Regions from separate parts of the Pseudomonas sp. ASL9 genome, predicted to be linked through region 2. Evidence: predicted binding sites of a transcription regulator. Region 2 holds the regulator's gene; the other holds the start of a gene.

Region 1 (14,995 bases), 980 kb from region 2:
TCAGACCTTTGGTGGTGTCTACCACTGCCGAGCCGCTTTCAACAATCACCGAACGCCCGACCAAAGAAGAGGCCTGCAGGGCTTGAGACGACTGGTAAGTACTGGCAATTGTATCAACCGTACTGGTCAGGTTTTGCATGCTCTCGAGACTGCTGAACTGAGCCAACTGAGAAACAAACTGCGTGTTGTCCTGCGGACTGAGAGGGTCTTGGTTCTTCATCTGCGTGACAAGCAGTTGCAGGAATGCATCTTTGCCCAGTGATGCGGTACCGGTTGTGCTGGCTGTGCTGGTAGAACTGGTGGAGCTGCTCGAACTTGCCGATTTCTGAAGCTGGTCCAGAACCGACTGGCCGACGTTACTAGTGGTTGTCATCGACTGCGCCTCTTATCACTGACCGAGAGTCAGGACCTTCTGCATCATGGTTTTGGCGGTGTTCATAATGTCCGCGTTGGTCTGAAACGAGCGGCTGGCAGAAATCATGTCGGCCATCTCGGAGACAACGTTGACGTTGGGGTAGTAGACATAACCGTTTTTGTCTGCCGATGGATGGTTTGGCTCATAACGAGCGTCAAGATTGCTCGGATCTTCAACAATACCGCTGACCTGAACGCCCTGACCGGCTTCACCCTGACTACCGAACAGGGAGCCGCTATCGCCGCTACTTTGCCCCTGGAGCACAGTGGCAAATACCGGGTGACGGCCACGGTAGGTTTGATCGACGCTCGACGAAACAGTCTCGGCGTTGGCAATGTTACTGGCCACGGTATTCAAACGCGTGGTTTGAGCACTCATGCCGCTGCCGGCAATGTTGAAAACATTTGCAAGGGACATGGATTACTCTCCACGCAGGGCTGATACCAGCCCTTTGAATTTGCTGTTGAGCAGGGTGAAGCTGGCTTGGAAACCAACGGCGTTCTGCGCGTAGCTGGCCTGTTCGACCTGCGTGTCGACGGTGTTCTGGTCCAACGAAGGTTGGCTCGGCGTGCGGTACAACAACGTCCCGTCTTCGCCACCCAGCCCCTCGGCATCGATGTGCCGACTATTAGTCGTTTTAAGACCGAAGGTGCCATTTTTGGTTTTATCGCTTTGCGCCGCAAGCACGGCCGAGAACTCAAGATCTCGCGCCTTGTAGTTCGGTGTGTCAGCGTTAGCAATGTTGTTGGCCAGGACTTCTGCACGCTGAGCGCGAAAGCCGAGGGCCTGCTCATGGATGCCTAGTGCTTTATCGAAGCTGATGCTCATGTCGGGAAACCTTTAGCGGCTGACCTGAATTTCGTATCAGGAACATAGCAATCAACGTGCCAGCTTCGCCGAGGCCGTAAATCGGGGGTTTGCGGGCGATACGGGGCGGCAATGACAGAAAAGCGGCAAAATATTTCCGCTATTCAGGGGGAAAGTGGCAAGCCAGGTGCCGTTTTATTGCCATTGCCGCCCCCCGTCCGAAGGGCCATAATGGTTTACCCGAGGCAAAAAAAGAGCCCCTAGGGTCTCTTTTTTTTGCGCAGCGATTACTTCGCCTGGTAAATGATCCCCGGGCTGCACTGGACCATCTGGTAATGGTCAGGCAAACCGTTGAGCGCTTCCGACGCGCCGAGGAACAGATAGCCGCCCGGCTTGAGCGTACTGTGGATACGCAACAAGATGTCTTTTTTCACTTCCGCCGAGAAGTAAATCAGCACGTTGCGGCAAAAAACGATGTCGAATTTGCCCAGGCTCGCATAACTGTCCAGCAGATTGAACGAACGAAACTCGACCCGACTCTTGATAGGCGCCTTGACGGCCCAACGACCTGCTTCCTTGGGATCGAAAAAGCGCTGCAGGCGCTCTTGGGAAAGGCCACGGCCTAGCGCCAGACTGTCATATTCGCCTGTCTTGCAGTTGTTCAACATCAAGCCCGAGAGGTCAGTGGCGATGATCTGCACCCCCTGCTTCAACTGACCGAGGTTGCTGCGCTCGAACTCGTCGATCGTCATCGATAACGAGTACGGTTCCTGACCCGAAGAACATGCCGCCGACCAGATGCGCAGGCGCTGGTTGGGACTGGCTTTTATCGCTTCAGGAAGCACTTTGTTCTTCATGACTTCGAACGGATAGGTGTCGCGAAACCAGAGCGTCTCGTTGGTGGTCATTGCATCCACAACCTGCTCGCGCAGACCACTCCGAGGCTGAGCCTGAATGCGCTGAATCAACTCCCCCAACGACTTGATGCCTTGTTGATCCATTAGCTTGTTGAGACGGCTGGAGACCAGGTACTGCTTATTCTCACCCAGCAAAATGCCACAGGCTTTTTCCAGGAAGACCCGGAACTGTTCGAAATCCAAATTACCTGTCGACAAAGAAACCGCCTTTTACACGCTTGCGTACAACCAGAGGGCGGCGCCCTCTGGCGATTATTTCACTGCCTTGATCCGCTCGACTACTCGAGCGGCCAGCTCATCAGGTCGAAACTTGGCAAGAAAGTCATCTGCGCCGACTTTCTTGACCATGGCCTGGTTGAACACACCCGACAACGAAGTATGCAGGATGATATGCATTTTTTGCATGCGCGGATCGTTGCGGATTGCCGCAGTCAAGGTATACCCATCCATTTCGGGCATTTCGATGTCTGAAATCATCATCAAAAATTCCTCTTCGGGCTTCTTACCCTCCGCGACCATGCGCTGCAGGTAATCCAAAGCCTGACGACCGTCGTTCAAGGCTACCACCTCAACCCCGACCGTCTGCAGGCAGCGCATCACCTGTTTGCGCGCAACCGACGAATCGTCGACCGTCAGTACCCGCAGCGTCAACGCCTTGGCCTGGGTCTCTGCATCGACGACACCCACGGAAATACTTTCCGGTGCCGGCGCCACTTCCGCGAGAATTTTCTCTACATCGATGATTTCGACCAGTTGATTATCCACTCGGGTGACTGCGGTCAAGTAATGATCGCGCCCCGTTCCCTTGGGCGGCGGATGGATCTCCTCCCAGTTCATATTGACGATGCGCTCCACCGAATGCACCAGAAAGCCCTGAATCTTGGTGTTGTACTCGGTGATGATGACGAAGGTGTCATTCACGCCCTGCACCAATGCTTTCGAGCCGGTGGCCATCCCAAGATCAATGATCGGAATGGTCGCCCCACGAATATTTGCAACGCCACGCACCACCGGGTTGGACTTAGGCATCACGGTCAGTTTGGGGCACTGCAGCACCTCCCTGACCTTGAACACATTGATCCCGTAGAGCTGCTGGCCGTTGAGACGGAACAACAACAACTCAAGACGGTTCTGCCCCACCAGTTGCGTGCGCTGGTTCACCGAATCCATTACACCAGCCATGCCCTGACTCCCAAACTGAAAGCTTCGACCCCACACTCACTAAAATGACTAAGCGGCACGGGGCTTGCTTTTTAACTGTTATGAATGCAAATACGACATTTTTCCGACGCGTGATATCTATTTCTCGCAGCTTACGCTGCGCGACAGTCGCTTTGTTGCTTTTCAGTAGCGGCCAATTCGCACGGGGCGAGCCTTTGAGCATGCCTGATCAGCTTATCGGCGTGACCCAGGGTTTTCTTGAATTCTCCGTAGAGGACTATCTGGCGACGACCCAGACCGAAGGCCGTTACCAAATCCAAGTCAACCAGCTCGACCCGCGCATGACTCTGACACAGTGCGACAAGGAATTGACAGCGAGTCTCGAAAGCCCTGCTCAGCCCATCGGGCGAGTGACCGTCAAGGTTCGTTGCGAAGGGTCACTACCCTGGACGGTGTATGTGCCTGCCCAGGTACATTTATTTCGCCAGGTCGTGATTGTCAAACGCCCGCTCAAGCGCGACGGCATCATTGGTGAAGATGATATATCCCTGAGCGAACGCGATATCAGTCAGATGTCCCAGGGCTACATCACATCGGTTGAAGAGGCGATAGGACAAAAAGTAACCCGTCAAATGATCAATGGGCAGATCATCACCCCGTTGCAGCTGGAACAGGCAGAACTCATACGCAAGGGCGACCAGGTCGTGATTACCGCCAAGAGCGGTACACTGGTGGTCCGCATGCCCGGCGAGGCATTGACCGATGGCGGCTTGAGTGAACAAATCAGGGTGCGGAACCTTAATTCGAAACGAGTGATCAAAGCTCGGGTAACAGCACCGGGGCAGGTAGAAGTAGCCTTGTGATAGTTGGCGTAATGAGGCGGAGTTTCCTAGACTGCCAAGCTGTGTATGGCAGCTTTTTCTCCTCTTCAAAACTCACCTAAAGTTTTCTTGTGTTTGGCCGAAAACATGGCAAGCGTCCAAACACCTAGAGGTTCTTAACCATGGTCATCGACTTCAGTCGTTTAAACAGTCCCCCCTCCGTGTCGACGGGTTCGCGTACCAGCAATGTCAAGGAGACCGGCACTGCCGCAGCCTCCACGAGCGCGAAAACCACCACCGAAACGGCCAACACGTCGAGCGGGGAAACCGTACACCTCAGTAACGAGGCGCAGCAGTTGCAGACTATCAGCGACAAGATCCGCAGTCAGCCTGTTGTCAACAGCGCCCGTGTGGCCGAGTTGAAACAAGCCGTTGCAGACGGCAGCTATAAAGTTGATAGCGGTCGCGTAGCCAGCAAGCTGCTTAATTTCGAAGCCCAGCGCTAGCCGAGGGCCTGCGCCAGGGCTTTTGGACGCCTAAAACTCAGAGCATGCAATGCACGACACTACTCTATTGCAACTGATCACCGACGATGTCGCCCCGGCACAGAAGCTGCTGGAGCTGCTGCACGCCGAATCACTGGCGCTGCATGGTCGGGATATGTTCTTACTCGAAGATATTCTTGCGCAGAAACAATCGCTGGTGATCATGCTTGAACAGCGTGGCCGCAAACGCAGCCAGATTCTTGCCAGCCTCAATTTGAAGCCTGATCGTCAGGGTCTCGAGGAACTGGCGCGCAATTCATTGATCGGTGACGCGCTGATCAGTCAAGGCGACAAACTCAGCGAGCTGATGAGCCACTGCCGAGCAGCCAACGAATTCAATGGCGACTTGATCAAGGTACAGCAAGTGTCCACTGCCCATCAGATGAGAATTCTCACCGGCGGCGAAGCACCCATGCTGTATGACAATCGCGGGTCGACAGCCAGTGTCAATAAGCCGCGCCCACTGAGCCAAGCGTAAATTTCCTGTATCAAGGCATCGAACATGCTGGCAAAATGCCCGCAATCGCGTGCTATTGTATTTTGCCTGGAGATGGATGAACCGTGTTCAATGCCTTAAGCGCGGAAGATGCTCCGCAGCCACCAAAGGTACTCACCACACCTTTGGAAATTGCCGCCAACCTGCGGCTAATGCTCGACAGTCATGACCCTCTGATTATTACCTTTCATGAGCGCACTCAGCGCTTTCAAAGCTATCTGATCGAGGTCGACGGTAAAGAGATTGCTTTCGACGAAATGATCCCCCGAGACGGCGAACGGTTCCTGACCAGCGGCGAACCCTTTCGCGTCGAAGGATTTCATGACGGTGTTCGTATCGCGTGGGAATGCGAAGATACGCTGGCCATAAGCGACCATGGAGATCATCGCTGCTACCGTGGCCCCATGCCTAAGGAAGTGGTTTATCACCAGCGCCGCAGCGCCTTTCGGGCCGCACTGAAACTGGCTCAATTGGTCGATATAGAAATCAATGGTGACAAGCTGAAAGTACCGCTGGTCGGCAAGCTTTTGGATATTTCTGCCACCGGCTGCAAATTGCGATTTAAAGGTGATATTTCCGAGCAGCTGCAATTGGGTCAGGTCTATGAGCGCTTCGTCGCTGCCCTGCCTTTTGGCAAGATGACCGCGCCAGTCGAGTTGCGTTACCTGCATTTCGAAGACCGAATCAACATCACCTTCGCCGGGGTGCGCTTCCACAACATGAGTGGCCTGGTCCAGCGCCAGGTTGAGCGATTCGTTTATCAGTTACAGCGCGAAGCGCGGCGATTCGATAAAGACGACGACTTCTGATCGCGCTTGCGACATGAGCGATTGCGGTGCAATACCTACCGCAATCGCCCTCCGCCCCTGTACTGCGTCTCCCCGCTCTTCATAACTCGCAATCGTCCGCGATCAAACAGGCTTGCCAGCGCGCTCTGTCGCTGCCTTGCAATCAGGGTTGCGGCTCCTCTTCGGTTTCCGGCTCTACCTGCGGCTCGACCGTCGTCTGCATCTGATCCTGAACCACCTGTTCATCCACGCGCGGGTCCAGCGCGACCACCAACGGTGAGCTGGACATGCTGTCCGGCATAGCCACGTGTTGCAACGGTGCATCCTCGACCTGGTGCAGATTGGTCACAGCCTTGGGCCGGATGCGCCAGACCAGAATCACAGCGGCAAAACAGACGAACGCATAGAGCATGTTGCTGCCGAACATCTTCATCAGTACACCCGCAGCCAACGGACCAATGCTGGCGCCTATACCGTAGGTCATCAGCAACATGGCGGTCAGCGACACACGGCGCTCGCCTTCAACGTGGTCGTTGGAAAAGGCCACGGCCAACGGATAAAGACAGAACTGCATCAAAGAGGCGAAGAAGCCGACCCCGAACAATACTTCCACAGGCACCTGCGGCATGACCGCCAAGGGAAAAGCCAACAAGGCCAGCGCACCGGCAAAAATGCGAATCAACAACGCCCGGTCATAGCGATCCGACAAGCGCCCGAGCGGCCATTGCACTAACAGCCCCGCGAGAATACAGCTCCCCATGAACAAGCCCACGGCCTCTGTGGACAACCCCTGCTGGGAGGCATACAGCGGCGCCAGACCATAGAACGAGCCGATGATCAGCCCCGCCCCCAATACGGTACTCAGCGATTGCGGCACCCGCTTGAGGAAAAACCGTGGTTCCAGCGGTGCCGGGTGCATGGGCGCAGGGTGAATACTGCGGGTCATTGCCACCGGCACAAGGCACAGAGCAAAGCACAGCGCGACCAGCATCAGCAGTTCGAGCCCAAGCGCCGGGTGAATGACTAGAATCAGCTGCCCCAACACCAGACCAAGGTAAGACGCGATCATGTAACCGCTGAATACGGCGCCACGCTGTTTGGCATGCGCCTGCTCGTTGAGCCAACTTTCGATGACCATGTACTGACACATCATGCCAAGGCCCACGATCATCCGCAGGAACAACCACGCGGGCAGCCAATCGATCAGTCCGTGCCCCAACACCGCAGCACCAACAATACCCGCGCAGGTGGCATAGGCGCGAATGTGCCCGACCCGGCCGATCAGTCGGTGACCGATCTTGCCACCCAGCACCAGACCGAAGTAGTTGGCCGCCATCAACGCACCGACCCACAGGCCATCGACCTGATCAGCCGCCAGGCGCAAGGCGAGATAGGTGCTTAACAGACCCGAGCCGATGAGCATCATCAGCGAGGCGAAATAAAGCGCTCGAAAGGACTTCCAGATTTGACGCATCGACGTTCCAGGCTTTCCGCATATAAAGGAGCAAAAGAATGGAGCCACCCGAACGGGCGACTCCAAAACCACAGTTTCTAAGCCTGAGCAGCCAGCACACGCCTTTCCCAGGGGGTAATTTCATCAAAAAAGCTGGTGAGTTCCATGCTCTTCGAAGCGATATAGCCTTCGATGAACACGTTACCAAACAGCTCTTTTGCCAATTGGCTACGCTTCAGACGCTCCAGTGCGGCATGTAAGGTACATGGCAATGACAAGTCATCCGGCACCTTGATCTCACCCTGTATCGGCGCCGTGGGTTCCAACGCATGTTCAATACCATAAAGACCGGCTGCAAGGCTCGCGGCAATTGCCAGATAGGGGTTGGCGTCCGCACCGGGCAGACGATTCTCCACCCTTCGGGCGACCGGCGCACTCGCCGGGATACGCAGGCCCGCGGCGCGATTGTCGTGGGACCAGCAAGCATTGTTAGGCGATGCATACGGATGACACAGACGCTGGTAGGAGTTCACGTTCGGCGCAAACAGCGCCGTAAAATCCGCCATGCCCGCTTGCTGCCCCCCGATAAAATGCCGGAAGGTCGCGGTCGGATTGCCACTCTCGTCACTGAACACATTGCCCCCCGAGTGCAGGTCCACCACGCTTTGATGAATATGCATCGAGCTACCCGGCGTGTGTGCCAAGGGCTTGGCCATGCACACCACGGTCAAGCCATGCTTGAGCGCAACTTCCTTGAGCAGGTGCTTGAACAAAAATGTCTGATCGGCCAGTAACAAGGGGTCGCCATGCAACAGGTTGATCTCGAACTGGCTGACACCCATTTCGTGCATAAACGTGTCGCGCGGCAGGCCCAACGCCGCCATGCATTCGTACACCTCTTTGAAAAACGGGCGCAGACCATTATTAGAGCTGACGCTGAAGGCCGAATGACCTTGCTCGCGACGACCATCAAGGCCCAGTGGCGGCTCGAAAGGTTGAGTCGGATCGGTATTGGGCGCAAACACGAAGAACTCCAGCTCGGTCGCCACCACCGGCGCCAAGCCACGCGCAGCATAACGAGCGATGACCGCCTTGAGCTGGCCACGGGTCGACAGACTGGACCCTTCCCCGGTCAGTTCATCCGCATCGCAAATCGCCAGCGCTCGCGGGTGCTCGCTCCAGGGCAAACGGTGAATCTGGGTAGGATCGGCAATCAGTGCAAGGTCACCGTCATCGCTCCCGTAAAATCGCGCCGGTGGATAACCACCCATGATGCATTGCAGCAACACACCACGCGCAAGCTGCAAACGCCGCCCTTCGAGAAAGCCCTCGGCGGTCATCACCTTGCCCCGTGGCACACCGTTCAAATCTGGCGTAACACATTCAATCTCATCAATGCCCGCCAATCGCTCCGCGAGGGAACGGAGGTCATTAATCATCATGACTCTAAATCCTTTATTGTTTTATAAGCCGTTGAACGGCGATCTGTACAAAATACGCATCACCCGTTCGAAATTTCAAGCATCCCGACGAAAATCCTTCTCGTCAAAAAAATAGCAGAAACCACATTGTAGGCAGGCACCCTTTAAATGTGCACTGGCCTTTTCAAGTCTTTTTTGGCGCTCGCCTAGCGGAGTGTGGGTCACTGGTCTAGCCTGCTTTCAGTAGCTTTACGCCATGAAAAAGTGCAGCGCTCGTGCGTTGATACCTTTTTGTTTTCTGGATCGGACAGTATCTGGCAAGCACTCTGGGACATTTTTTTGTGACTATTTTAACCTTCCGCCCCACGCCCCCTCCTTGCTGTCGCCCTCGACAACACCCTGTTGTGCTCCGGTTTATTGCTGACCACTGGTCCGACGTTCGTCTGAGGTCAGCCCTTGCGGCGGTCCCGGCCGTCAACCGTGCCCCCTGCGTCGGCATTGATCGTGCCCAGCCCAACGACATCGATTTGATCCAGCTTAAATGCAGCCTCAGGCGCGACACCCAGCGCCCGATATTTATTGGCTTTTTAAAGAGAATTTAAAATGGCATTTTTTCCCTGTTTTTTATCTGTCGTTTTCGTTGTCCGCAATCAAGCGGAAAGTCTTGAGGGCATACTTTTTAACGCCGGTTCCGTGATCGCCTCCATTGTCAGTGATTATGAGTTGATCATTGTTGACAACGCGTCGGTCGACGACAGCATTACCGTCCTGAAACGGCTGACAGGCGAACATGGATTTGCCAACTTGCAGGTGTACGCACTGACAAAGGAAGTGGATGCCGACACCGCCTCATGGGTTGGGCTGGAAAATGCGCTGGGTGATTTTGTGGCCGTCATTGACCCTACGACGGACGACATAAAATTTATGCCGAATATGCTAGAGCAAGCGATCGGCGGCGCTGATGTGGTCTTTGTCAGCAACCAGCAACGGTGTGTACAAAGCTTCGCCTACCGCTGCGCTTACACGCTATTCCATATACTCTATCGCTGGTTCAACAGTATTCATCTCGCCACAGAAGCGCCGCAATACCGACTCATTAGCAAGAAAGTAATCAATTTCATTCTGCAACATCCAAAGCCGGCCATAACCTACCGTCATTTACCTGCAACGGGCGGCTTTGCCCGGTCTTACCTCCGTTACAACTACGTGGCGGCGCCAAAATCCCAGCCCCCCAAACGGTTGGGGGACAGCATCGACCGAGGCATGCGCTTGCTGGTGTCAACTACTCGCGCGCCCATGCGACTGGTGACGGCCCTCTCCACGTTTGGCGCAATGATCAACCTGGTTTATTGCGTCTACGTCGTCGCCGTCGGTTTTTTAAAAGCGGACGTCGCGCCTGGCTGGATCAGCCTTTCGTTGCAACAGTCGGGCATGTTTTTTCTGATCTCACTGGTGCTTCTTGTGCTGGGTGAATACATCCTGAACATGGCCAGTTTTTCCAATGAAGGCCCGCTCTACCATGTGGGACAAGAGTTCACCAGCGCTCGTATGACGCGGCGTGAAAAGCTGAATATCGAAGAGGTGTCATCAACGACCGATGAGGCGACAGCCTTTGTCAGTGAGCGAGTGTCCTGATGCCAGGTACCGATCCACACTACGACGCCGTGATTATCGGCGGCGGATTTTATGGTTCGGCTATTGCTGTGTACCTGGCCAGGCAGCGAGGCCTCAAACGCATCGTACTGGTAGAGCGTGAGCCGGCGCTGTTGATGCGCGCCTCGTATAACAATCAGGCGCGTGTACACAATGGATACCATTACCCACGCAGTTTCACCACGGCGTATCGAAGCCGGATAAACCTGCCCAAGTTCGTGCGTGATTGGCCCGAAGCAGTCACCCAGGATTTCACCAAAGTCTATGCGATTGCCAGCCATAACTCGAAAGTCACGGCAAAACAGTTCGAGCGGTTTTGTCGGGATATTGGCGCCCGGACTCAGCGTGCCGATCCCGCGTTGCGCAAACTGTTTGAACCGCGGCTGATCGAAGATGTGTTCCTAGTTGAAGAGTATGCATTCGACGCCACGAAACTGGCGAGCTGGGCGGAACGAGAGCTGAAAGCATGCGGTGTACAGATCCGCTATCAGACCCGAGCGACTGCCATTTCCAAAGGACCGAGCGCGACGCTACAGGTGGCGGCTGAAACGGAGGACAGCGCCCCGGACCTGATCTCTTGCCGTTATGTATTCAACTGCACCTATAGCGGTTCCAACCAGTTCAAGGGTGATTTCCCCGGTGTTCGAACCGGTCTGAAACAGGAAATCACCGAAATGGCCCTGATGCAGATGCCTCCCGCCCTAAAAGGTTTGGGGATTACTGTGATGGATGGCCCTTTCTTTTCGATCATGCCATTTCCTGCCCGCGGACTGCATACGCTATCCCACGTCCGCTTCACGCCCCACCTGCACTGGAATGATGAGCAAGGAATAGACCCCTACGAAAAGCTCATGAACCACGACCGCACAACCCGCGTTGACCGTATGGTCAGGGATGTGGGGCGCTATATCCCGTCTGTATTCGAGGCCAGGTATATCGATTCGTTATTCGAAGTCAAAACCATTCTAGCCAAGAATGAGGGTGATGACGGGAGGCCCATTCTTTTCGAGAAACATGCGGAGTTACCTGGCTGCTATTCAGTGCTCGGCGGAAAAATTGACAATATTTATGATGTGTTGGAGAAGATTAATGAAGAAATTTTTTGATCTGCCCTCCGTCTGTACCGGGGTCGCCCTGCTACTGTTAGCCAGCATATTTTTAACGCTAGCGTCACGTTCTGTGTGGCTGGATGAAGCCATGCTTCTGAAAAACATTATCGAAGTGAACACGCTGAACGGCTTTATGACACCGTTACCCTATTACGATCAGGCAGAGCCAGTACCGGCGTCATTCTTCTTTAAAGCGGTGATGGCGATTTTCAACTACGACATCAAGCCTCTGAGGCTGTCCGTATTGGCGGCGTCAGTGCTGATGATCTTGCCCGTCTCTCTCCTGTATAAACAATACAAGTGGGGGCTTTTTGTTTTCCTGGTAGCGGTCATAGGCAATACGTTTTCTTCTGGCTTTCACGTGACGGAGCTTAAGTATTATTTTCTTGAAGTGAGCGGGAGCTTTTTGGCTATCTTCGCGATTTGGGAAGCTGAAGAACATAAAAACATTTTTTGGGCCCTTTTGATTGCAGCCGTTATCAGCGCAATAGGGTTTTCCACCCTCATTGTTTCAGGAGGGTTGTTAGGGTATGCGTTTCTCTGGTTCCTGACCAACAGCGAGCGCCCCCGACGCAACGCAACGATAGTCGCCTTTTTATGTTCGACTGCGTGCATTGCCTTCTCGTATTTTTACATGAAACACCTCACTATTTATCAGCTGACCAACTACGCTGAGTACGGTGAAAAATCTTTTTCAGTATCGATCAGTACGTTGGGTAACGCGATATTAGGGGCCTACGGCAAGGCACTGCTAATAACGTCCTGCCTGTCGAGCATTGCACTGTTTACGTTCAGCAATAGAGGATTTATTTTCAGGCTGAATTTATTCTTTTGCGCCTTGGTGCTTGTCGTAGTAGCCGGCAAGATTTTTGGTTTTTATCCGGCCACCTATCCCCGGCATGTGATCTGGCTGATTCCCTTCAGCCTGGTTATTTCCAGCTGTGCAATCCTTGAGTTCACATCAAGCCCTCTAAAAACCTTCAAGGTGCTGGGCTGGACTCTGTTTATCATTTTAGCGTTTCAGGCGGGCAAAGCAGGGTACAAGAATTTTACAGGCGATAATTACGAATACACGGCCAACAATAGTTTGTACGAGTACCTTGCAGGCATGGAGGCCAGTAACATTTTGGTTTACCCGGATGCACAACCGTCTCTCGAGTATTACTTGCTGTTGGATAACCGGCTGAACAAGCATCACTTCATCAGCGTGCTCGATGAAACGACTCAGACTAGAGACCCGTCCATGGAAAAACAAATAGTCTCCGAGTTAATCAGGACATTATTTGAGCGCCGGCCAGCCGGTCAGTTTTACTTATTACTTTCACACATGGATCGCCATGACGATGAGACGGGCTATGCGGCAGTGGTTGAATCTGAAATAAGCAAGTTTGACTGTCACTACACGTCGGTTCTTTATGTCCATAATGCCGAGCTACTGCGTATGCGTTGCGGGGTAAATCATGAATAACGTGAATGATTGCTTGATTGGATTTACCGGATTTGCCGGGTCGACGCTTGCGAAGCAGACAGTCTTTGACGCCAATTATCGATCCATCAATATTGGCGATATTGATGGCAAGTCATTCGGTACCGTTGTCTGTGCTGGCGCACCCGCGCAAAAATGGATCGCTAACCGCGAACCTGAAGCGGATCGGCAGAAAATCGAAGGCCTTATCGACCACCTGAAAACCATCCAGTGTAAAACCTTCATATTGATCAGCACGGTCGATGTCTTCAAAACAGCCGTGGGCGTTGATGAAGACACGCCCGTCGATGAGTCCGGGCTGCATGCTTATGGTCTGCACCGCCGACTGCTGGAGAAGTTTGTCGAAAGCCACTTCCCCCATTATTTGATCGTCCGCCTGCCTGGGCTGGTTGGGCCAGGCCTGCGCAAGAATGTCATCTTCGATTTTTTGAATGACAACAATCTTCAGGCCATTGATAGCCGCGGTGTCTTTCAGTTCTACCCTATGGTCAATCTCTGGTATGACATTCAAACTGCGCTGAACGCCGGCTTGAAGTTGGTTCACCTCACGGCAGAACCCATCAGCGTGGCGGATATTTCGCAACAGGGTTTCGGCAGGCCGTTCACCAATGCCTTGGCTAACCCGATAGCGACCTACGACATGCAGACCAAGCACGCTCACGTGTTTGGTGCCGCCGGTCGCTACCAGTACCGCGCACGTGAAGCGGTTCAGGCTGTCAGGGCCTATGCGCAGTCAGAACCGCACATGATCCAGTCCGTTCTGGGGAGTAGCGCATGAGGCTGGCGATCTCCAATATTGCGTGGGACACCACAGAAGATGAAGAGATCGCCACGCTCCTTCAGCGCTTTGCAGTCGATGCGATTGATGTCGCACCCGGCAAGTATTTCCCTATGCCCGCCCAGGCTACAGATGAGCACATTGCTCAGGTCAAAGGCTGGTGGGCCGGGCGAGGCATCGAAATCACCGGCATGCAGGCGTTGCTGTTTGGCACCAAGGGCTTGAATGTCTTTGGCTCACCTGAGAGCCAGCGCGCACTGCTGCAACATCTGACGGAGGTCTGTCGCATAGGCTCGGGGCTGGGCGCCACACGCCTGGTTTTTGGCTCACCGAAAAACCGGGATCGCACCGGGCTGAATGACCAGAAAACGCTGGACGTGGCGGTGTTTTTTTTCAGGCACTTGGGGGCAATCGCCAAGCTGTACGGTGTGACGGTCTGCCTGGAACCCAATCCCACCTGTTATGGCGCCAACTTCATGACCACCAGCGCTGAAACGGCCTTGGTGGTGAAGCAGGTGGCGCATTCCGCCATCAAAATGCAACTGGACACAGGCGCGCTGACTATCAACGCTGAAGATCCGCGCGCGGTGCTGCAAGACTGCGCCGCCCTTATCGGGCATGTGCATGCCAGTGAGCCTGACCTGCTTCCTCTGGGGGATGGCGGCACTGATCATGGGCAGGTGATGATCGCCCTGGAACACTTTATCCCCAACCATGTGGTGTCCATCGAAATGCTGGCCACCAAAAATGAACCGCATGCGGTGTCGATTGAGCGAGCGCTGAACGTGGCGATCCAGCATTACCGCAAGCATGGCCTGGAGGCCGACGTATGAAGTGGCTCATCCTGCTTATTGGCATTTTTTCCAACGCTTCCGCCAGTGTTCTGGTGAAGATGGCCATGATGCCGCCGCGCAAGTTTCCATCCCTCGGTGACCCTCTGGGCGCGCTGAGTAATTGGCCATTCTGGCTAGGCCTCGGGCTATATGGCGGCGCTTTTTTACTCTATGCCGCAGCGCTGGCGCGCCTCCCGCTGAATGTGGCGCACCCGGTGCTGACCGCCGGAGCGGTGGCGACCGTGGCGTTGTCTTCGGTGCTGATTTTTCGTGAACCCTTCCACTGGACGACAGGGGCCGGGATCGTACTGG
Region 2 (14,995 bases):
GGCGGCGGCAGGCTACTGGAATATCAAACCTGAAACCTTCCTGGAACAACGGGTAGCCCCTGTTGACGCAGGCACCATCGATTTTTACGCGATGAACGCCCACAGCCTTCAGTTCCTGCCGGACGGCAAACTTCAGTACGACATGACCGCCGATAAGGTCGAGCACCTTCAGACCTCTGATATCACGTTGCTGACCAATCCGGACCTGCAACTGTATCGTGGCGCCCTATTCCCCTGGCACGTCCAGAGCAAGAAGGGGGAAGTCTCGCCCGGCGGCACTCAGGTTGAGCTGATCGACTCGGTGCGCGTGGCGCGTACTGACGAAAAGAACCGGACGACCATTATTACCAGCAGCCGAATGACTGTATTCCCACAGAAGCAATATGCGCAGACCGAGCAAGCCGTTAGAATCGACGGTTTCGGCGGCGTATCCACTGGTACGGGTATGAAAGCGTATTTGAACGACGGCAGGATGCACCTGCTGTCCAACGTAAGAGGACAGTATGAGGCTCGTTAAAACCCTCCCTTTTTTGCTCGGTTTGGGCGCCGCACTGGGAAGCTTGAGCGCCTGGGCTTTGCCGACGGATCGCGATCAGCCTATTCATGTCCAGTCTGACGATGCGCAGCTCGATGACAAGCAGGGTGTTGCCGTCTACAAAGGCACCGTTATCATCACCCAAGGCTCGATGAAAATCACCGGCAACACCGTGACCATCACACGCACGCCCGCAGGCGAGATCGACGTGGTCACCGCTGTTGGCAATCTTGCTTACTACGAACAGAAACCCGACATCAACAAGCCTATTGTTCAAGCGTACGGCGTGACCATTCAGTACTTCGCCGCGCTGAATCGAATCATCCTGATCGACAAGGCCAAGGTCATCAACGACGGCAACACGTCCGAAGGCGAGAAAATCGTCTATGACACGGTGAAACAAGTCGTCAATGCCGGTCGAGCCAACGGCACCAAGGTGACTGCGCCACGCCCAAGGATCGACATGGTCATCCAGCCGAAAAACAAACCCGAACCCCAGAAGGCCCCTTAATGGCTACGCTGAAAGCCCAGCATCTGGCTAAAAGCTATAAGGGCCGTCAGGTCGTGCGCGATGTCAGCCTGTCCATCGAGAGCGGACAGATCGTGGGCCTGCTTGGCCCTAACGGTGCCGGCAAGACCACCTGTTTCTACATGATTGTGGGCCTGGTCCAGGCCGATCAAGGCCGTGTATTGATCGACGACCTGGACGTCAGCCACCAGCCGATGCACGGTCGCGCACGCGCCGGAATTGGCTATCTGCCGCAGGAAGCTTCGATTTTCCGCAAACTGTCGGTTGCCGACAACATCATGGCGATCCTCGAGACCCGCAAGGAGCTCGACCGCACGGCACGCCGCAAGGAGCTGGAAAGCCTGCTGCAAGAGTTCCACATCAGCCACATCCGAGACAACCTGGGCATGAGCCTGTCCGGTGGTGAACGCCGCCGCGTGGAAATCGCTCGCGCGTTGGCGACCTCGCCCAAATTCATCCTGCTTGATGAGCCGTTCGCCGGTGTCGACCCGATTTCGGTTGGCGATATCAAGCAGATCATCTATCACCTGAAAGCCAAGGGCATCGGCGTACTGATCACCGATCACAACGTTCGTGACACCCTGGATATTTGTGAAACCGCTTATATCGTCAACGATGGGCAACTGATCGCTGAAGGTGATTCAGCAACCATTCTGGCCAACCAACTGGTTAAAGAGGTTTACCTCGGCCATGAATTCCGCCTGTAAGTTCTGCGCTGTTTCGCTCTCCATAGGCGGCGGACACTAGGGTTTAGCGCTGACAAAAACATTAATTGTCAGCACACCCTAGGCAAACACTTAGGTTTCAGGCATATAATTTGCTTAAGTTGGCGCTTCGGCGCCCTGTAGTGGATGGCGCATGTGCGCCGGCGAATAAGGTGTTAAGCCCCTGCCATGAAACCATCGCTAGTCCTGAGAATGGGCCAGCAGCTGACGATGACACCGCAGCTGCAACAGGCCATCCGCCTCCTCCAACTGTCGACCCTGGACCTGCAACAGGAAATCCAGGAAGCGTTGGAGTCCAACCCTATGCTGGAACGCCAGGAGGAAGGTGACGACTTCGACAACGCTGATCCGTTGGCCGACAACATAGAGAAACCTAATCCTGACGTTCAGGAACCCACCTACCAGGAAGCTGCCCCGACGGTGGACAACCTGGAAGAGGGCGACTGGAACGACCGTATTCCCAACGAACTGCCAGTCGACACCGCCTGGGATGACGTGTACCAGACCAGCGCCAGCAGTCTGCCCAGCAACGATGATGACGAGTGGGACTTCACCACCCGCACATCGGCCGGCGAAAGCCTGCAAAGCCATCTGCTGTGGCAATTGAATCTGGCACCCATGTCCGATACCGATCGGTTGATCGCCGTCACGCTGATCGACTGCATCAACAATCAGGGTTATCTGGACGAGTCGCTTGAGGAAATCCTCGATGCCTTCGATCCGGAAATGGATGTCGAGCTGGATGAAATCGAAGCGGTTCTGCACCGGATCCAGCAATTCGAACCCGCAGGCATCGGCGCCCGCAACCTGAGCGAATGCCTGTCGCTGCAATTGCGTCAGCTGCCTGCGAAAACTCGCTGGCTGGCCGAAGCACAGCGCCTGGTCTGTGACTTCATCGACCTGCTCGGCAGCCGTGACTACGGCCAACTGATGCGGCGCATGAAACTCAAGGAAGATGAGCTGCGCCAGGTCATTGAACTGGTGCAGAGCCTGAACCCGCGTCCAGGCTCGCAGATCGAATCCAGCGAGGCAGAATACGTTGTGCCCGACGTGATCGTGCGTAAAGACAATGAACGCTGGCTGGTAGAGCTCAATCAAGAGTCCGTGCCCCGTCTACGGGTCAACCCTCAGTACGCAGGGTTCGTCCGCAGGGCCGATACCAGCGCTGACAACACGTTCATGCGCAATCAGTTGCAGGAGGCACGCTGGTTCATCAAAAGCCTGCAGAGCCGCAATGAAACGCTTATGAAAGTGGCCACGCAGATCGTCGAGCACCAACGCGGCTTCCTCGAGTACGGCGACGAGGCAATGAAACCACTGGTTCTGCATGACATCGCCGAAGCGGTCGGCATGCACGAGTCGACGATTTCACGGGTGACCACGCAAAAATTCATGCATACCCCGCGCGGTATCTACGAACTGAAATATTTCTTTTCCAGTCACGTAAGCACCTCTGAGGGCGGCGAGTGTTCCTCCACAGCCATTCGCGCGATCATCAAAAAACTGGTTGCTGCGGAAAATCAGAAAAAGCCGTTGAGTGACAGCAAGATCGCTGGTTTACTGGAGGCACAAGGCATTCAGGTAGCCCGTCGTACCGTCGCTAAATACCGCGAATCACTTGGGATAGCACCTTCAAGCGAACGTAAGCGATTGATGTGATAACGGGCGCATGCCATAGCGTTCCAGTGGCAGGTATTCAAGCCTGCCTCTTTATGCACTGGCAACGAAGGAGAAGTTGTATGCAAGTCAACATCAGTGGACATCAGCTGGAAGTGACCAAGCCCCTGCGCGAATACATCGAGCTCAAACTCAAGAAACTCGAAGGGCACTTTGACAAAATTACCAATGTGCAGGTAACGATGGCGGTCGAGAAACTGAAACAGAAGATCGAAGCCACGCTGCACATCCACGGTGGAGAGGTGGTCGCCAACGCAGAACATGACGACATGTATGCGGCAATCGATCTACTCACTGACAAGCTAGACCGACAATTGCTCAAATATAAGGAAAAGCAGCAGAACATCTTAAAAGGTGCGACAGCTCGCTAACACTCCCAACCCATGATTCGACTCGAAAATATCCTGACTGCCGGCCGTTCACTCGTGAACGTGCCGAGCAGCAGTAAAAAAAATGTCTTTGAACACATCGCCAAATTGATCGCCAGTGAAACTGAGCTGAATCAGGATTTGGTGCTCACGAGCCTGCTCGCCCGTGAAAAACTCGGCTCGACCGGTTTTGGTAATGGTATCGCCATTCCGCACTGTAGGCTGACGGGTTGTCCGACGCCCATCAGTGCCCTTTTACACCTCGATACCTGCGTCGATTTTGAAGCCATCGACGGTATACCTGTGGACCTGCTTTTTGTGCTGCTGGTCCCAGAGGCTGCCACCGACGAACACCTGGAGCTGCTGCGCCAGATCGCCAGCATGCTTGACCGCGCGGATGTGCGCGACCGTCTACGCAGTGCCAAAAGCGGCGAAGCGCTTTATCAGGTGGTGCTGGACGTGCAGAACGGCCATTAATGATGCGCATGATAATCGTCAGCGGCCGATCCGGCTCCGGCAAGAGCACCGCTCTTGATGTGCTGGAAGACAACGGCTTCTATTGCATCGATAACCTGCCTGCGGGCCTGCTCCCGGAGCTGGCTGAACGCGCGCTGATTCATACAGAACTGGCTCAGCCGCTGGTCGCCGTATCCATCGACGCGCGCAATCTGCCGAGCCATCTGTCACGCTTCCCGGAGTTGCTCGAAGAGGTCCGCAGCCGCCATATCCAGTGCGATGTGCTGTACCTGGACGCCGATGAGGAAACCCTGCTCAAACGCTTCTCGGAAACCCGTCGCCGCCATCCTCTGAGCAGCGCCGACCGCTCGCTTGCCGAAGCGATACGCGATGAAAGCACCCTGCTCGGCCCGATCATTGATCTGGCCGACTTGAAAATCAACACCACGCACCTGAACCTCTACCAGCTCCGCGACATGCTCAAACTGCGCCTGTTGAACAAGCCAGAGCCCGGCACTGCGTTTCTGGTTGAATCGTTTGGCTTCAAGCGCGGCATGCCGGTGGACGCTGACCTGGTATTCGATGTGCGCTGCTTGCCCAACCCTTATTGGAAGCCGGAACTGCGTGAGCTCTCAGGGCTAGACCAGCCCGTGGCCGATTATTTGGCGGCGCAGCCGGATGTTGAAGAGATGTTCCAGGACATCTACGCCTACTTGAACAAATGGTTGCCACGCTTTGCTGCCAGCAACCGCGCCTACGTCACTATTGCCATTGGCTGCACTGGCGGGCACCACCGTTCTGTCTATCTGACCGAGCGCCTGGGCCACGTCCTGCAACAATCACTCAAGAACGTTCAGGTCCGCCACCGCGACCTCAGCTGAAAGGATCTTCATCGCGATGCCCGCTCGTCAAATCACTATCATCAACAAGCTGGGCTTGCACGCGCGTGCGGCCGCCAAATTCGTCGGTGTCGCAGGAAAATTCCCCTGCCAGATCAGAGTCGGTCGTGCCCCCGACAGTATGGTCGACGGCAAAAGCATCATGGCCGTAATGATGTTGGCTGCAGGAAAAGGCACCGACATTCACCTGCACACCGAAGGTGAAGACGACCAGGCGGCGCTCGACGGTTTGATCGAGCTGATCAACAACCGGTTTGATGAGGGCGAGTGACCGGATTGAGCGCCTGGCTCAACGTCGGTCGTTCATCCGTTTTTCCTCCGCCCAACAAATCGTCTTCGACTGATTTCGCTCCCACTGGGAAATATGTCGATCACAAATCCCTTGTAGGAGCTGCCGAAGGCTGCGATCACCCCCGGGGACGCGTCAGACGAACGGTCGCGGCATCGGAATTCATGAAGGCCGTTCCGGCCTTATCGCAGCCTCCGGCAGCTCCTACAGGTGTTTTGTGTGTTGCTGGGATGCTTGCTTGTAGGCGCGCGGGCCTACAAGCGTTTCGGCGCGTCCAGATGGATCAGCTACCCGCGACCGTCATACGTTCGATCAAAACCGAACCCGTGCGGATATTGCTGCGCAGTTCGAGGTCGCTGCCGATGGCGACGATCTGTTTGAACATGTCGCGCAGGTTGCCTGCGATGGTGACTTCTTGAACCGGAAACTGGATTTCGCCGTTCTCGACCCAAAAGCCCGCCGCGCCGCGAGAGTAGTCGCCGGTCACCATATTCAAACCGCTGCCCATCAACTCAGTGACCAGCAAACCGCGACCCATACGGCGCAATAACGCAGCCTGATCTTCCACGCCATGGGTAACGAAGAGGTTATGCACGCCGCCAGAGTTGGCTGTGCTTGGCAGCCCCAGCTTGCGACCCGAGTAAGTGCCAAGGACATACGACACCAAATCACCGTTCTCCACGAACGGCTTGGCGTAGGTTGCCAAACCATCACCGTCGAACGCCGAACTGCCCATGGCACCCATCAGATGTGGCCGCTCGTCTAGGGTCAGCCATTCAGGGAACAGACGCTGGCCCATCGCCCCTTCCAGAAACGACGATTTGCGATACAGGTTGCCGCCGGAAATGGCAGACAGAAAATGGCCGAACAAACCACCCGCCAATTCTGCAGCGAACAACACTGGCACTTCACACGTCGGTACCGGGCGTGCGCCCAAGCGGCCGGCCGCTCGTTGTGCCGCGCGACGACCAATGCTTTGCGGATCCGCCAGCAACTCGCCCTGGCGACTCACGTCGTACCAGTAGTCGCGCTGCATCTGCCCTTCGCCCTCGGCAATCATCACGCAGCTCAAGCTGTGGCGTGTCGAGGCATAGCCGCCGATAAAACCGTGGCTGTTGCCATAAACGCGGCAACCCTGGTGGGTGCTGAGCGTGGTGCCATCGGCATTCTTGATCCGGCTGTCCGCATCGAACGCCGCCGCTTCACAGGTCAAGGCGCGCTCGATGGCTTGTTCCGGGGTGATATCCCACGCGTGGAACAGGTCAAAGTCCGGCCGCTCTTTAGCCATCAGCGCGGCATCGGCGAGGCCGGAGCATTCGTCTTCGGAGGTGTGTTTGGCAATCGCCAACGCGGCGGCGACGGTTTCGCGAATAGCGTCAGCGCCGCTGGCGGAGGTGCTGGCCGAGCCTTTGCGCTGACCGACATACAAGGTGATACCAAAGCCCTGATCGCGGTTGAACTCGACGGTTTCCACTTCACGCTGGCGAACCGAGGTCGACAGGCCCTGCTCCAGAGACACCGCCACTTCACAGGCGCTGGCGCCCTGACGCTTGGCTTCGGCGATAATTTGCTCCACCTGCTCTTGCAGTGCTGGCAAGGCTTGCGGGCCGACGCTTTGAGATGTACTCATGACTTTCTCCATCAAATTCTGCTTTCGGCACAGGCCGAATACCGACCGGGCCGGACAAGCGGCCCCCGACTGGTTATCATGGCGGCGTTTCTTATCGGACTGCCCCCATGGTTGATTCTTACGACGACTCCCTCGATGAGGGTAAAAGCAAAACCCAGGTCAAACGCGAGCTCCATGCTCTGGTTGACCTTGGCGAGCGCCTGACAACACTCAAGCCTGACCTGCTGGCGAAGCTGCCCTTGACCGACGCCTTGCGCCGGGCCTTGGCTGAAGCGCCCAAGCACACCGCAAACATTGCGCGTAAACGGCATATCCTGTTCATCGGCAAACTGATGCGCGATCAAGACCTGGACGCCATTCTGGTGTTGCTTGATCAACTTGATGCCTCCACTCGCCAATACAACGAACGTTTTCACGGTCTGGAACGCTGGCGTGATCGCTTGATCACAGGCACCGACGATGTACTCGAGAAGTTTGTCGGTGACTATCCGGAAGCGGATCGCCAGCAACTGCGTTCGTTTATACGCCAGGCCCAGCATGAGCTTGCGCAAAGCAAGCCACCTGCTGCCAGCCGTAAACTGTTCAAGTACATCCGCGACCTGGACGATATCAAGCGCGGTCTGCGCTAGTGTTCATGCACCGAATGAATCGCACCCTGCGATTCATTCGGTGCTGTCATTCAGGAACCCGTGCCACCCACGGTAATCGCATCGATCTTCAACGTCGGCTGGCCGACGCCTACTGGCACTGACTGACCGTCTTTGCCGCAGGTGCCCACGCCGCTGTCCAGCGTCAGATCGTTACCGACCATCGACACTCGACTCATGGCTTCAGGCCCGTTGCCGATCAAGGTCGCACCTTTGACCGGCGTGGTGATTTTGCCGTCTTCGATCAAATAAGCTTCGCTGGTCGAAAACACGAATTTGCCGCTGGTGATGTCCACCTGACCGCCGCCAAGGTTGGCGCAGTAAATGCCCCTCTTCACCGAGGCGATGATTTCCTCAGGGTCGCTTTGTCCGGCAAGCATGTACGTGTTGGTCATGCGCGGCATCGGCAGGTGCGCGTAGGACTCACGACGACCATTACCGGTACGCGCCACACCCATCAACCGAGCGTTGAGCTTGTCCTGCATGTAACCCTTGAGTACGCCGTTTTCGATCAAGGTGGTGCATTCGGTTGGCGTGCCCTCATCGTCCACGGTCAACGAGCCTCGACGGCCAGGCAACGTGCCGTCATCGACAATCGTGCACAGCTTGGACGCCACCATTTCACCCATGCGCCCGCTATAAGCCGAGCTGCCTTTGCGGTTGAAATCGCCTTCCAGACCATGACCAACCGCTTCGTGCAACAGCACCCCGGACCAGCCAGAACCGAGCACCACCGGCAACGTCCCGGCAGGTGCAGGGATCGCTTCGAGATTCACCAGCGCCTGACGTAGCGCTTCACGGGCATAGCCCATGGCACGGTCATCCGCCAGGAAGTACCGGTAATCGGTACGCCCGCCACCACCATGACCGCCCCGTTCGCGTCGACCATTCTGCTCGACGATGACGCTGACGTTAAAGCGCACCAGTGGACGCACATCCGCCGCAAGACTGCCATCGGTGGAGGCAATCAGAATCCGCTCCCAGACCCCAGCCATACTGACCGTGACCTGCTGAATACGTGAATCCAACGCACGCGTGGCAACGTCGACACGCTTGAGCAGTTCGACCTTTTCCGCACGCGTCATCACTTCCAGCGGGTTGTCTGGCGCATACAACTGGGCCACATCCTGAGTGGTGAATGCCTGCACCCGGCCTTCCTGCCCGGCACGGGAGATCGAACGTGCAGCGCGTGCTGCAAGGCTCAATGCTTCAGGAGTAATCGCATTGCTGTAGGCAAAGCCGGTTTTCTCACCCGATTGCGCACGGACACCGACGCCTTGATCGAGGTTGAAACTGCCTTCCTTGACGATGCCGTCTTCCAGCGACCATGACTCGGAAATCTGCCCCTGAAAATACAGGTCAGCCGCGTCGATCCCGGGGCCGGCCAGCTCGCCCAGCACCGACTGCAAGCTGTCGAGGCTCAGGCCGCCGGGCGCTAAAAGGTGTTCGCTGACAGAGGACAAGTCGCTCATATTCACTCCGAAGTGTGCGCAGGCCGCAACGCGTCCTGCGAAAAAAATCGCCGGTGACTGGACACCGGCATCCGCGCCCGTATGGACGCCTGTTCATCGCTATCACGTTCGGCCAGCAGCACCGCTTCGCCCTGGGCTTGCTCAGCCAGCACGCGCCCCCAAGGGTCGATGATCGCGGCATGCCCGTATGTTTCCCGTGAGCCAGGGTGCATGCCACCCTGCGCCGCCGCCAGCACATAGCACTGGGTCTCTATCGCACGCGCCCGGATCAGGATGTCCCAATGCGCAGCGCCGGTGACGGCCGTGAAGGCCGACGGTGCAGTGATCAATTGCGCGCCCGCTTCACGCAGCGCGCTGTACAACTCGGGAAAGCGCAGGTCGTAACACACGCTCAAACCCAGACGCCCCACCGGCGTATCGGCGACCACCACCTTGTCACCATGGGCGTAAACATCAGACTCCCGGTAACGACCACGGTTGTCGGCAACGTCCACATCGAACAAATGTAGCTTGTCATAGCGCGCCACTTGCTCGCCGTGCTCATCGATCAACAACGAACACGCAGTCACTTTGCCCTGCGGCCGATCACTCGGCGGCAGCGGTAACGTGCCGGCAACTATCCATAACTTGAGGTCGCGAGCGGCCAGTTTCAACCATGGCAGAATCGGACCTTGGCCCTGAGCCTCGGCGCGACCGATATCGGCAATATCGCGACGACCCATGGCGGCGAAATTTTCCGGCAGCACAGCAAGGCGCGCACCGGACTCGGCAGCCCGCTCCAGCAGGCGGCGAGCCTGAGCCAGATTGGCCAGGACATCGCTCTGGCTGACCATTTGAATCACGGCAAAAGACATGGCACGCTCCGAGCAAGACATGCGGCCACTGTACTCCATGACGCGCTATTGAGGTTTTTCAAAGGGTTTGTCAAAGGTGATTTTCGGCTCTTTCCATGGGCCTTCAACGCGGTACTGCACACTGGCGAATCGCGCCACGCGGTCACCAAACAGTTTATCCACCAGGAACAAGGCGCCGCCAATTGCCGGGGCGCCGACGATCAATGCGGCGATCGGCAAGTTATTGGTCACCGGCAATGTCACCAGCAACTTGGCATCGACCCGGTCGTTGACCATGTCCAATGTGCCATTGAGCTCAAGGTTGCTTGACGGTCCGGTCAGGGTGATCGGGGTGCGTGTCACGTACACGCCGTCGCTGGAGACCAGCAGGCCTTTGACCTGATCATAACTGAGGCCTTTGCCCAGCAGATCCGAGAAGTCCAGGCGCAGGCGGCGGCCGATGGAGTTGAAGTTGAGCAGACCAAACACCCTCAGGGCTTGCGCGCCACCTTCTGCTTCGACGAACTGGCCGGAGCGCAACGTCGCATCCAGGCTGCCCGAGTAGCGCTTGACCCCGAGCCAGGCTGGCGAACCAGGCCATCGACCGTCAGCATCCAGCTCGAACGTGTCGCTGGTCACGGTCGGCGCAAAACCCCAAGCCTTCAATACATCCGCAATATTTTTGCCCCCGACATGACCCTTGTACCAACTGCGGGTCAATCCCGGCGTGCCTTCCCAACTACCATCGCCCTGCAACAACATGCCTTTGAGGCCCAGGCTCAAGTCAGAAAGCCTTACGCCCGTGGCGCTCGGCCGGGTCTTGAGTGACCACGCGCCGACCAATTGATCACCCTGGAACAACTGCACAACCTTGATATCCATCGCTGGAATCTGTCGTGGATCAACATCCGCCAGCGGGTCTGGGGCATTCTCCACTACCGCCGCATTGGCATCGGGCGCAGGCAAGCGGACGTACAGAAGATCGATACCAATAGGCGCGCCTTTTGCGTCAGGTAGATTGGCCGTGCCTTTGAGCAACGAGCTGTCGACGGCCAGGGACCACCCGGTGTCTTTTCGATTGAGTTGCACATCGACCTTATCGAGCGTGGTACCCAACGCGCTCATTTTTCCGACCTGCAGGTTCATACTGTGCAGAATCTGCTTGGCGCTGCCACCGGGATCATTGCCAGCGTAGCGCTCGACGATGGTTTTCCAGGGCCCGATGTCCAGTTCGGACAGTACACCGCGCACTCTCAAACCTTTGGCGTCAGACAGAACCGCATCGCCCTGACCTAGAAACAGCTCGCCCCGACCCTCAGCGATATTGCCGCCTGGCGCCGCGAATGCAAGATTAGCCAGGCCATCGTAAGCAGCCCAGTAACGCCGTTCAGCCCCTTGCAAGGTCATGCGAAATTCACTCTCTCGCACGTCATCCGCTGGTTTGCCGAAAGGCGCGGGCAGATCGACGGCCAAACCTTTGAGATTGGAATTGACCCGCAGTTGGCTGTCCGCCCCACCAAGGGTGACCTGCACCTGATAGGGCAGCTCGCCAGACACCGGCAACGGCTGAGTGTCACCCAGCCAATCGGTGAGTCTCTTTAGCGCAACCTGACCGTTGGCGACGACTCGGGTAGTGAGCGCCCCGGGACTTCCTTCTGCATAAATTTGCGCGGTGATCGGCCGTTCGAACGCCTGCGCGCGAATGCCGCTGCCGCTCAAACCCTTGGCATTATCAAAGCGGAACGCCCCCTTAAGCTGGGTCAACTCCAACGGCGGATTGCTCAGTTTCAAGCGTGCTGCATCAGTATTGAAGTCCACCGCAATCTTCGGGACTTCACCTTTGGCCAAAGGAATGTCCAGTTTCAGCTTGCCCTGCAACGAACCGTCGCCTTCCCAGCCCGCGAACGTATCAGCCGTGCCAATGGGGGCATCCTGAAGAATTTTCAGGCCGTCACCCAGGCCACCCGCGAAATCGCCATCAACCAGCAGGTGGCTGGTTTTCCCGGCAGGCACGTGGGGAATATTGACCAGAACATTGCTGACCTGCGTATCCAGCAGTTGGCCCTTGCTGGCCTTGATACGCACGCCGCTGTTCTCGACAAATACGTCACCGTCTATGCCCGTGAGCTGCGGCCAGCCCGGCTGGAAGGCCAACGTAGCGTCGTGAACCTTGAAGAACAGGCTGATGTTTCGCGCAGCGGCCGTTGCATCGCGGCTGAGCGAGCCCTGGTACTGAAAGAAACCCTGATCCACCGCGCCCCCCAGAATCGCTGTGCGCAACCATTCGTCCAACGCCGGACCGAGCACCGCAGGCAGGTATTTACCGGTGTAACGACCGTCACCCTCGACCAGACCGACACGCAGGTCCATGTAGTCTTCCTGGGTGTGGTCGAAATGCAGGCGAATCAGAAAGTCGCTGGCGATTTTTCCTTCGTCGCCCAGCACCTGAATATACGGCGCAATCAGGGTGAAGCCTTGCTCGTCGAGCTTCCAGGTCAGACGGGCGTTGGCCTTCCGGTAGTGCCAGGGCTTGGTAAAGATCGGGTACAAGTGCAGCATGAAATCATCGGTGGCCAAGCGCAGCTCACCCTGCCCCAGATCACCGCTGATGCTACCGCTGACATTGCCGGCGGCCGGTGCGCCGTGATACGCACTGAAGCCGACCTTGTCCAGATTGGCAGCAAAGCTGAAACGTTTATCGCCCACTGCTTGTGGCTGATAATCGAGCAACACATTGCGCAACCCACCCGTGACTTTCAGGCTGTCGAGCACCGTCATCAGCGTGTCCGGCAGTGGCACCAGGGAATCGAGTATCGGCGTGATCGGCGCCAGGTCCAGGCGATCCGCTTGAACATGCCAACGCTCTTCAGCCTCCGGGGTCGCCGCCTGCTGCTTGAGCTGGATGCGGCTTTCCCAACGCTTGTCGCCAAGGTTCATTGCCAATGAATCAAACGACAGACTGAAACCATCGTTGCTGCGCTGGAACCAGGCGTTGAGCGCCAGATTGTCGATTTTCGTCGCCTTGCGATCGGCATAGGCGCCTTTGAGCAGTGGAGCATTGACTCGCGCCACGGCACTTTGCAGCGTGCCTTTGCCCCAGGTCAGCCAGAATTCGCCGCCAGCCTTGAGCGTGGAGACCTTCCATTGTCGGGTCAGGCTGGTCGGCAACCAGCGTGCCCAGTCACTTTGCGGCAGGCTCAGGTAAACATCGGCCTCGCCATCCCGCCAGTTTTTCGCCTGCACCCGCGAACGCAGATTGAGCGCCACCGGCTGACCGTCAGGCAAGGTCAAACGTGCATCCAGACGTTGGCGAATACTACCGGTCCGCAAACTGAAGCTGACGTAAGTAAAGGTCGATGGCGCCTGCTCGTACGGCTGGAAGGTGATCTGACTGTCGAGCAATGACAGCTGGGAAACCGCCTGTATCTGGGTCAGTACCTCTTCCGGATCGAAAGGCTTATCGTCCTTGACCGGCAGTCCCTGAAGCGCCCAATGGCCATCCTTGTCTTCTTTGAGGCTCAGTTGCAGACCGTTGAGCTCCAGGAGAGCGATGCGCACTTCGCGCGCCATCAGGCTGGCCCAGATGTCCGGCACGGCACGCACATGATCCAGACGCAGTGCATTGGCGCCCTCGCCTACCATCACATCGTGGGCCAGCAGTTCCGGGGCGAACCCGTGCCAGCGACCTTCGAGGCTGCCGATACTCAGCGGCATGTCCAGTGCGGCACGCGCCTTGGCTTCGACTTCGCCACGGTACTCGGCCACCATCGGCACCAGTTGTCGACCGACGCTGACGTACAGCGCCGTCAGCACTAAAACCAGCGCGCAAACACCCAAACCCAAGCGAGTCAAGGCGGCAAGAAAACGCGTCAGACGCCCCATGTCAGCTGACCCTCAGGGCTGAAGGCTGCGCAGGCTGTCGGCGCAGCCGTGCAGTCATCGATAGGGTCAGGAATTGCTCATTTGCCACGCAGAGTTCTCATTAAAAGGCTTACTGCCATTAGTACTGAAACTGACAGATCGCTGCTTAGAGCAACACAACGTCATATTGTTCTTGGGAATACATAGTTTCGACTTGAAAACGAATGGTGCGGCCGATAAAACCTTCCAGCTCAGCGACGTTGCCCGACTCTTCATCGAGCAAACGGTCCACGACTTTCTGATTGGCTAATACACGATAGCCTTCCGCCTGATAAGCGCGGGCTTCGCGCAATATTTCCCGGAAAATCTCGTAACAAACAGTCTCAGGGGTCTTCAACTTACCGCGCCCCTGGCAACTGCTGCACGGCTCGCACAGCACTTGTTCAAGGCTTTCGCGAGTGCGCTTGCGGGTCATCTGCACCAGGCCCAACTCGGTGATACCGATGATGTTGGTTTTAGCGTGATCACGCTCCAGCTGCTTCTCCAGCGTACGCAGGACCTGACGCTGGTGCTCGCCATCTTCCATGTCGATGAAATCGATAATGATGATCCCGCCCAGATTACGCAGGCGCAACTGACGGGCAATCGCGGTCGCTGCTTCCAGGTTGGTCTTGAAGATGGTTTCTTCGAGATTTCGATGACCGACAAACGCCCCGGTATTCACATCGATGGTGCTCATCGCTTCGGCCGGATCGATCACCAGATAACCGCCGGACTTGAGTGGCACCTTACGGTCGAGGGCTTTCTGGATTTCATCTTCGACGCCATACAGGTCGAAAATCGGCCGCTCACCCGGATAGTGCTCCAGACGGTCAGCGATTTCCGGCATCAGTTCGGCAACAAATTGGGTGGTTTTCTGGAAGGTCTCGCGTGAGTCGATGCGGATCTTCTCGATGCGTGGGCTGACCAGATCGCGCAGAGTACGCAGGGCCAGGTCGAGGTCTTCATAAATAACGCTAGGGGCGCCCACGGTCTTGATCTGCTCGCCGATCTGATCCCAAAGACGGCGCAGGT

The links. The regulator sigma-54, encoded in region 2, starts transcription at its own class of promoters, with help from an activator protein. The targets are predictions, from matches to a motif close to ANTGGCATNNANNTTGCTNT.
Region 1: flgB (flagellar basal body rod protein FlgB) is a predicted target of sigma-54. The motif match lies at 1,288-1,307, and genes of this name have one in related genera.

Annotation. Positions count from the first base shown of each region.
Region 1 covers NZ_CM155277.1:4,836,176-4,851,170, reverse strand. Annotated here, with positions in the region: gene flgD (flagellar hook assembly protein FlgD) at 1-373, opposite strand, end outside; gene flgC (flagellar basal body rod protein FlgC) at 389-832, opposite strand; gene flgB (flagellar basal body rod protein FlgB) at 836-1,243, opposite strand; gene cheR (protein-glutamate O-methyltransferase CheR) at 1,510-2,337, opposite strand; gene AC1ME2_RS22370 (chemotaxis protein CheV) at 2,392-3,321, opposite strand; gene flgA (flagellar basal body P-ring formation chaperone FlgA) at 3,402-4,163, shown strand; gene flgM (flagellar biosynthesis anti-sigma factor FlgM) at 4,304-4,627, shown strand; gene AC1ME2_RS22355 (flagella synthesis protein FlgN) at 4,677-5,144, shown strand; gene AC1ME2_RS22350 (flagellar brake protein) at 5,228-5,971, shown strand; gene AC1ME2_RS22345 (MFS transporter) at 6,114-7,424, opposite strand; gene AC1ME2_RS22340 (glutamine synthetase family protein) at 7,502-8,743, opposite strand; gene AC1ME2_RS22335 (glycosyltransferase family 2 protein) at 9,428-10,459, shown strand; gene AC1ME2_RS22330 (NAD(P)/FAD-dependent oxidoreductase) at 10,459-11,583, shown strand; gene AC1ME2_RS22325 (hypothetical protein) at 11,567-13,054, shown strand; gene AC1ME2_RS22320 (NAD-dependent epimerase/dehydratase family protein) at 13,047-13,850, shown strand; gene AC1ME2_RS22315 (sugar phosphate isomerase/epimerase family protein) at 13,847-14,683, shown strand; gene AC1ME2_RS22310 (EamA family transporter) at 14,680-14,995, shown strand, end outside.
Region 2 covers NZ_CM155277.1:3,860,893-3,875,887, reverse strand. Annotated here, with positions in the region: gene lptC (LPS export ABC transporter periplasmic protein LptC) at 1-517, shown strand, start outside; gene lptA (lipopolysaccharide transport periplasmic protein LptA) at 504-1,046, shown strand; gene lptB (LPS export ABC transporter ATP-binding protein) at 1,046-1,771, shown strand; gene AC1ME2_RS17935 (RNA polymerase factor sigma-54) at 1,958-3,448, shown strand; gene hpf (ribosome hibernation-promoting factor, HPF/YfiA family) at 3,529-3,837, shown strand; gene ptsN (PTS IIA-like nitrogen regulatory protein PtsN) at 3,850-4,311, shown strand; gene rapZ (RNase adapter RapZ) at 4,314-5,171, shown strand; gene AC1ME2_RS17915 (HPr family phosphocarrier protein) at 5,188-5,460, shown strand; gene pmbA (metalloprotease PmbA) at 5,762-7,108, opposite strand; gene yjgA (ribosome biogenesis factor YjgA) at 7,216-7,737, shown strand; gene tldD (metalloprotease TldD) at 7,788-9,227, opposite strand; gene AC1ME2_RS17895 (carbon-nitrogen hydrolase family protein) at 9,230-10,081, opposite strand; gene AC1ME2_RS17890 (YhdP family protein) at 10,127-13,942, opposite strand; gene rng (ribonuclease G) at 14,088-14,995, opposite strand, start outside.